Regions from separate parts of the Mesorhizobium sp. M0040 genome, predicted to be linked through region 1. Evidence: riboswitches for the same ligand, from Rfam matches in the RefSeq annotation. Region 1 holds a riboswitch; the other holds the start of a gene.
What was found. Region 1 has a riboswitch for S-adenosylmethionine ahead of NKJ91_RS25400 (O-succinylhomoserine sulfhydrylase). Riboswitches for the same ligand answer to the same signal wherever they lie in the genome.

Region 1 (4,106 bases):
ATGGCGGTGGCGCCCGGTGCGGCGCTTATGTCGCCGGCCTTCGCCCAGGATGCCGGCGAGGAGCCGGAAATCGCCGGGATCTATGTGATCGGCGACGACGGCGCCCCGTTCCGCGTCGGCTTCACCCTGTCGAACGAGTTTTCCGACCACGTCACCGAGCGTGTGAACTATCTCTTCCTCGCCCATTCCAAGCTGCGCAACGCTTCGTTCGGCCCGGAGATCCTGATCGGCGACCTGCCGTCCGATATCCGCGGCGCTTCACGCATCCTGCGCGACGGCAAGCTACTTTGGGAAAAGCCGTTCCTGTCGGGCGAGGCGAACATGTCGCACACCATTGGCAATCTCGAGCATCACCACTTCAAATACTCGGCCTTCCGCCAGCCGGGCGACGTGCATGTGCACATGTTCGGCACGGCGACGCTGTCCTTCGCCGACGGCATCAGGACCGAGGCCGGCGACGTATTCGAAATCGAGGCGCAGGATTTCGGCCTGCCTTTGCGCAACCCGCTTGAAATCGAGCAGCCGGTGAAGGTGGCGGTGAAGGCGCTTTGAGCCGGGCGTAGCCCGCAAGTGAGAGGAAGCTCAGCGCGCAGCGCGGAAATGCTTGGACAGTTTCAGGCCCTGCGCCTGATAGTTCGAGCCTAGATCTGTGCCGTAGAGCGCCCGCGGCCGTTTCAGCATGTGCTCGTAGACCAACCGTCCGACGATCTGGCCGTGGTCGAGGATGAACGGCACTTCATGGCTGCGCACCTCGAGCACCGCCCGGCTGCCGGTGCCGCCCGACGCCGAATGGCCGAAACCCGGGTCGAAGAAACCGGCATAATGGACGCGGAACTCGCCGACCAGCGGGTCGAAAGGCGTCATTTCGGCCGCGTAGAGCGGCGGCACATGCACCGCCTCGCGCGACACCAGAATATAGAATTCGTCCGGATCGAGCACCAGCTCGCCGGCACCGCTCTTGTAGAGCGGCTCCCAGAAATCGACGACATCCTGCGCGGCGCGCTTGTCGACGTCGACCAGGCCGGTGTGGTGCTTGCCGCGATAGCCGACCAGCCCGTCCTTGTCGCCGTCGAGATCGATCGACAGCGCGATGCCGCCGCCTGAGATGTTGGGCGGTTCGGTGGCGACCAGCATCTCGGCGCGGTGCAGGTCGTGCAGCTCGCTTTCCGACAAGAGCGCATTGCCGGTGCGGAACCTGATCTGCGACAGCCGCGAGCCGGTCCGCACGACGATCGGGAAAGTGCGCGGGCTGACCTCCAGATAGAGCGGGCCTTCATAGCCGGCGGCGATCTTGTCGAACTCGTGGCCACGGTCGGTCATTACCCGGGTGAAGATATCGAGCCGTCCGGTCGAGCTTTTCGGGTTGGCGGAGGCGGAAATATGGGCGGGCAGCGCCAGGCTTTCGAGCAGCGGCACGATGTAGACGCAGCCGGTTTCCAGCACGGCACCTTCGGCGAGGTTGATCTCGTGCAGCTTCAGCCGGTCGAGCTTATCGACAACCCTGTGGTCCGGGCCGGGCAAGAAGGAAGCGCGCACCCGCCAGGCCTTGTCGCCGAGCCTGAGGTCAAGGCTGGCCGGCTGGATCTGATCGGCATCGAGCGTGCGCGGCGATTTCAGCGCGCCCGTCTGGAACAGCGCGGAAATATCCTGATCGGGAAGAATGCCTGTCTGCCGCAAGGGTCTGGCTCCGTTCGAACGCCGGGCGAGGTCTTGTTCTGTCGCAGGTCCGACCGTGGACGCCTTTGGCACCTGCTTGGTACAACCCTCTTAATCATGCCGGCAATTGACGCAAGCGTGGCGCGGGTCTAAAGCTCGTTATCCCGTGGTGATTTGGCCGGTCGGCTTGCAGCCACGTTAAACAAGTCGCTAAAGGACCGTCGGGCCGCAAGGCCATATGGACCGGTTGCGACTTTCGCGACCGGTTTTTTGTTGTTTGGACCAATTTTGGTGTTTGGATAGAATGATGACCAAGAAGCGCGACTGGAAGCCTCAGACCGCACTCGTGCATGCCGGAACGCTGCGTTCCGGCTTCGGCGAGACCTCCGAGGCGATGTATCTCACCCAAGGCTATGTCTACGAGACGGCGCAAGCGGCGGAAGCGCGCTTCAAGGGCGAGGAGCCGGGCTTCATCTATTCGCGCTATGCCAATCCGACGGTCGACATGTTTGAGAAACGCATGTGCGCGCTGGAAGGAGCCGAGGACGCGCGCGCCACGGCATCCGGCATGGCGGCGGTGACGGCAGCACTGCTGTGCAGCGCCAAGGCGGGCGACCATATCGTGGCGGCGCGCGCGCTGTTCGGCTCCTGCCGCTGGGTGGTCGAGACGCTGGCGCCGAAATACGGCATTGAGGCAACGCTGGTCGACGGCACCGACATCGCCAATTGGGAAAAGGCGGTCAAGCCCAACACCAAACTGTTTTTCCTGGAAAGCCCGACCAATCCGACGCTGGAGGTAGTCGACATTGCCGCCGTCGCGGCACTTGCCAATTCGATCGGCGCCAGGTTGATCGTCGACAATGTCTTCGCCACGCCCTTGCAGCAGAAACCCCTGCAGCTCGGCGCCCACATCGTCGTCTATTCGGCCACGAAGCATATTGACGGCCAGGGGCGCTGTCTTGGCGGCATCGTTCTGTCGGACAAGAAATGGATCGACGAGAACCTGCATGACTATTTCCGCCACACCGGCCCAAGCCTCTCGCCCTTCAATGCCTGGACGCTGCTGAAAGGCCTGGAGACGCTGCCGCTGCGCGTACGCCAGCAGACGGAAAGTGCCGGCCGCATCGCGGATTTCCTCGCCGAGCGCCCGCAAATCGCCCGCGTCATCTATCCCGGCCGCGCCGACCACCCGCAAGCGGCCGTGGTCCAGAAGCAGATGTCGGGCGGCTCGACGCTGATTTGCCTCGATGTGAAGGGCGGCAAGCAGGCGGCCTTTGCCTTCCAGAACGCACTCGACGTCGTGCTGATTTCCAACAATCTCGGCGACGCCAAGAGCCTGATCACCCATCCGGCGACGACGACGCACAAGAACTTGACCGATGAGGCCCGCGCCGAGCTCGGCATCGGACCGGGAACGCTCAGACTGTCAGTTGGCCTTGAGGACGCCGACGACCTGCTCGAAGACATCGAGCAGGCACTGAGAGTTGCCGGATAAGGGCTGGCCGAATAGAGGCGAGCGGGGACGCGCCGATCAGGCGCCGGACGGGGTCTCTTCCAGCTCCGCGACGGCCTTGGTCTGGATAGTCATCACATTGCCGCGCCAGTCGACGGCGCCGCTCAGCCATCCGCGCGCCCAAATGGCGGGAAGCATCAGGTCTCGCGCCATCATCGCCAGGATGGTGCGCAGCGACAGGTGCCATCCCTTGGCCGAGGCCAAGGCGCATTCCGGCAGGTAGGCCGCGACCAGCACGGCGATGGCGGTTGCCGGCAGGCGGCCGCCGGCGTCAGCCGCCGCGATCAGCGCAAGCACCAGCGGCGGCGCTGCGCCGATCAGGATCTCGGGGGCGAAGAACAGCGCGAAGGTGACGCGGCGCAGCCGCGCCCAGCGCGCCTGCCGCGACCAGATCTCGCCAAACGTGCGCCGGCCGAGCGGCTGTTCGAAGGGCGAGGCGACAAGATTGACCCGCAGTCCGAACCCGTTGACCAGCTTGGTCGCGGCGGCGTCTTCGGCGATCTCGGCAGCAAGCGCGCAGATGCCGCCATTGGCGTCGAGCATCGGCTTATTCCACAACATGCTCTTGCCCTGCGCGAAGCCGAGGCCGAGCGCCTCTCCGGCGTACTGCCAGCGTGCCTGCAGCGTGTTGAGAAAGGCGCATTCGACCTCCCCCCAGAAGCCGTCCGGCCGCGAGCCGATCGGCGTCGAGCAGACGAGGCCGGTGTCGTGCCGCCACGCCGCCATCAGGTGCTGGACGTAGTCGCTCGCCATAAGCACGTTGGAATCGGCAAGGATGACCCAGCTATAATGCGCCGCTTCCCAACCCTTCACGCAATTGTTGAGTTTTGGATTGCCGCTGATGCGGTCGTCACCGACTAGAAGGCGGGCGCGAATAGCTGGAAAGCGCGCCATTGCGGCGGTGATCGGCTTGACCACCGGGTCGTCGGCATGGGCA
Region 2 (4,106 bases), on a different contig from region 1:
GTCACCGACTCCAGATCGTCGGCGGTACCGACGATGTTGTAAGCGATGATATGCGGCAGGTGCGAAACGATGGCCAGCGTCATGTCGTGATGCTGCGGGTCCATGGTGTCGATGTTGGAGCCGCAGCGGCGCCAGAATTCCGAGAGCTTTTCCAGTGCTGCGGGATCGGTGCCGGGCAGCGGCGTGAAAATGCACCAGCGGTTCTCGAACAGTTCGGCAAAACCGGCGTCCGGTCCCGATTTTTCGGTGCCGGCCAAAGGATGGCCGGGGATGAAGAGCACGCCATCAGGCACGTGCGGCTGCATCTGCGCGATCACCGACGCCTTGGTCGAGCCGACATCGGTGAGGATGGCGCCCTTCTTCAGCGCCGGCGCGATCTCTGCGGCGACCGTGCCTGAAGAGCCGACCGGCACCGAAACGATAACCAGATCAGCATCGCGAACCGCCTCTTTCGCATCCGTCGTATAGGTGTCGCCAAGGCCGAGTTGGCTCGCGCGTGCCAGCGTCGCGTCGCTGCGCGTCGAAATCGCGACTTGGCCGGCGAGTCCCTCGCGGCGGATGACGCGGGCCAGCGACGAGCCGATCAGGCCGATGCCGACCAGCGCGATCTTTTCGAACATCGGTGAGGTCATGGTGTTCTAGCTTTTCAGGAATGTCGCGAGTGCTGCGACAACGCCGCGATTGGCCTCTTCGGTGCCGATGCTCATGCGCAGCGCGTTCGGAAAACCGTAGCCGGAAACGCGCCGCAATATGTAGCCGCGCGCACTGAGGTAGTCGTCGGCGGCCGCCGCCGAATGCTTTTTGTCCTCGGGAAAGTGGATGAGGATGAAATTGCCGACGCTCGGCGTCACCCGCAGCCCGAGCCCGCTTAGTTGCTCGCTCAGCCAGGCTAGCCAGGTCTCGTTGTGCGCGACGCTGCGTTGGATATGGGCGCGGTCGTGGATCGCCGCGATGCCGGCCTCGATCGCCGTCGCATTGACGTTGAAAGGCCCGCGCACGCGGTTGATCGCGTCGATGACGTGCATTGGCGCATACATCCAGCCGATCCGCGCCCCGCCCAGGCCCAATTTGGAGAAAGTGCGGGTCATGACCACGTTTTCCGCGCTGCCCACCAACTCGACGCCGGCTTCATAATCGTTTCGCCGGACATATTCGGCGTAAGCTGCATCCAGCACCAGAAGCACGTTTCGCGGCAGGCCGGCATGCAGGCGGCGCACCTCCTGGAACGGCACGTAGGTGCCGGTTGGATTGTTTGGATTGGCAAGGAAGATGATCCGGGTAGCCGGCGTCACCGCGGCGAGGATCGCATCGATGTCGGCGCGTTCATCGGTCTCCTTGACCGTTACCGGGACGGCACCGGCCGACTGTATGTAGATCTTGTAGACCATGAAGCCGTGTTCGGTGATGATGGCTTCGTCGCCGGGTGCGAGATAGGTCTGCGCCAGCAGGCCCAGAATCTCGTCGGAGCCGTTGGAGCAGACGATGTTCGCCGGGTTGAGCCCGTGCACCTCGGCGATCGCTTCCCTCAGGCGCCTGGCGCTGCCGTCGGGATAGACCGCGAGCTTGTCGGCGACCGCGCGCGCGGCCTCTATCGCCTTTGGCGAAGGACCGAGCGGGTTCTCGTTCGCCGACAATTTATGGACCTTGGCGACACCTTCAGGCGCCGCGCTCTTGCCGGGCACATAGGCTTCGATGTCCATGATGCCGGCGCGGGGCCTTGGACGTGTCTGATCCGGTGTCTGGCTCATTTCATGAAATCCGTCGAGAGTGCCTCCATCCGGAGGCCGCAGCGGAAATACAAGCCGTGGCTCGGAATGTCGAGGGGCGGCAATTCGGGATCAAGAACTTGCCGTTGACGAAGCCATGCGTCGGTCCTAGAAGAGCAGCAACAGTTCCGTGGTGATTTGGCCGGTCGGCTTGCAGCCACGTTAAACAACTTGCTAAAGGGCCGTTTGCATCTTGTAACCGGCTTTGCGAAGGCATGGCCGGTTTTTTGTTGCCCTGACTGGCTGTTGCCCAGACCGGCGGACAACGGAAGGCCGGGCAAGGAGATGTAATGGTCGCTTTGCGCGCTCGAAAAACCAACAACGAGGCCGACCAGCCGTCGAGCCCGGTGTTGCGTTTCGGCGCCGACAAGCCGCTCAAGCTCGACGCCGGCACGCTGCTGTCGCCGTTCCAGATCGCCTACCAGACCTATGGCACGCTCAACGACGCGCGCTCCAACGCCATCCTCGTCTGCCATGCGCTGACCGGCGACCAGCACGTCGCCAACACCAATCCCGTGACCGGCAAGCCGGGCTGGTGGGAAGTGCTGATCGGCCCCGGCAAGATCATCGATACCGACCGTTTCTTCGTCATCTCGTCAAACGTCATCGGCGGCTGCCTCGGCTCCACCGGCCCCGCCTCGACAAATCCCGCCACAGCCAAGCCTTACGGGCTCGACCTGCCGATCATCACCATCCGCGACATGGTGCGGGCGCAGTTGATGCTGGTCGAGCATTTCGGCATCGAACAGTTGTTCAGCGTGCTTGGCGGCTCGATGGGCGGCATGCAGGTGCTGCAATGGGCCTCCAGCTATCCCGAGCGCGTCTTCTCGGCGCTGCCGATCGCGACCGGCGCCCGCCATTCTTCGCAGAACATCGCCTTCCACGAGGTCGGCAGGCAGGCGGTGATGGCCGACCCCGATTGGCACGGCGGCAAATATTTCGAGCATGGCAAGCGGCCGGAAAAGGGGCTGGCGGTGGCGCGCATGGCCGCCCACATCACCTATCTGTCGGAAGCAGCGCTGCATCGCAAGTTCGGCCGCAACCTGCAGGACCGCGAAGCGCTGACCTTCGGTTTCGATGCCGACTTCCAGATCGAGAGCTATCTGCGCCATCAGGGCATGACCTTCGTCGATCGCTTCGATGCCAACTCCTATCTCTACATGACCCGGGCGATGGACTATTTCGATCTCGCCGCCGACCATGGCGGCCGGCTGGCCGATGCCTTCGCCAGCACCAAGACGCGCTTCTGCCTGGTTTCGTTCACCAGCGACTGGCTGTTCCCGACCGAAGAGAGCCGCTCGGTCGTGCACGCGCTGAACGCGGCCGGCGCCTCGGTATCGTTCGTCGAAATCGAGACCGACCGCGGCCACGACGCCTTTCTGCTCGACGAGCCCGAACTGTTCGCCGCCATCAAAGGCTTCATCGCCTCGGCCGCTCGGGCGAGAGGGCTCGGCGCATGACCCCGAAAAGTTGCCGGCTTTTCGGATCAGGACCATGCGCCAGGCATCAGCGCATGACCCCGAAAAGTTGCAGACTTTTCGGATCAGGATCATGCGCCAGGCAAGAGGCGAACGCATGAGCGTCAACCGCGCCCAGCGCGTCGACCTCGAAGTCGTCGCCGATCTCATCCCGCCGCAGTCGCGGGTGCTGGATGTCGGTTCCGGCGACGGCCTGCTGCTCGAATTGCTGCAGGCGACCAAGAAGGTCGATGGCCGCGGCCTGGAGCTGTCGCAGCGCGGCGTCAACGAATGCGTGGCGCGTGGCCTGTCGGTCATCCAGGGCGATGCCGACAAGGATCTCCAATTCTATCCCGACAAGGGCTTCGACTTCGTCGTCTTGTCGCAGACCTTGCAGGCGACACGCAATCCGAAGCTGGTGCTCGACGAACTGCTCCGGATCGGCAACCGCGCCATCGTCTCATTCCCGAATTTCGGCCACTGGCGGGTGCGCTTTTCGTTGCTCTTCAACGGCCGCATGCCGGTGACCAGGGACCTGCCCTATTCCTGGTATGACACCCCCAACATCCATTTCTGCACCATTCGCGATTTCGTCAATCTGTGCGACGAGCTTGGCGCGACGGTGGAAAAGGCGACCGCGCTCGACGCCAATGGCCAGCGGATCGGCTTCTCGATGCCGTGGTGGTTCTGGAATTTTTTCGGCCAGCAGGCGGTGTTTCTGCTGAAACGATAAGAGCCAATCGTCGCAGATCGTCCCCTTATTCGAGAACGTCGGTGGCCTTGTGCGGATGCGCAACGCCATCGACCAGGACCACGTCGGACTGAGAATTCTCGGTGCGCAGCGGCAAGATCTCCTGATAGGCGCGCGAGCGGTACCATGCGC

Region 2: it holds a riboswitch for S-adenosylmethionine, as region 1 does, so the genes downstream of both, metX (homoserine O-acetyltransferase MetX) here and NKJ91_RS25400 (O-succinylhomoserine sulfhydrylase) in region 1, are expected to answer to the same signal.

The regions. Positions count from the first base shown of each region.
Region 1 covers NZ_JAMYVA010000040.1:5,164-9,269, reverse strand. Annotated here, with positions in the region: gene araD1 (AraD1 family protein) at 1-552, shown strand, start outside; gene NKJ91_RS25405 (2'-deoxycytidine 5'-triphosphate deaminase) at 583-1,677, opposite strand; SAM riboswitch at 1,813-1,890, shown strand; gene NKJ91_RS25400 (O-succinylhomoserine sulfhydrylase) at 1,961-3,151, shown strand; gene NKJ91_RS25395 (glycosyltransferase) at 3,188-4,106, opposite strand, start outside.
Region 2 covers NZ_JAMYVA010000037.1:526-4,631, forward strand. Annotated here, with positions in the region: gene NKJ91_RS24525 (prephenate/arogenate dehydrogenase family protein) at 1-632, opposite strand, end outside; gene hisC (histidinol-phosphate transaminase) at 639-1,748, opposite strand; SAM riboswitch at 1,887-1,964, shown strand; gene metX (homoserine O-acetyltransferase MetX) at 2,057-3,226, shown strand; gene metW (methionine biosynthesis protein MetW) at 3,342-3,956, shown strand; gene NKJ91_RS24545 (DUF1330 domain-containing protein) at 3,982-4,106, opposite strand, start outside.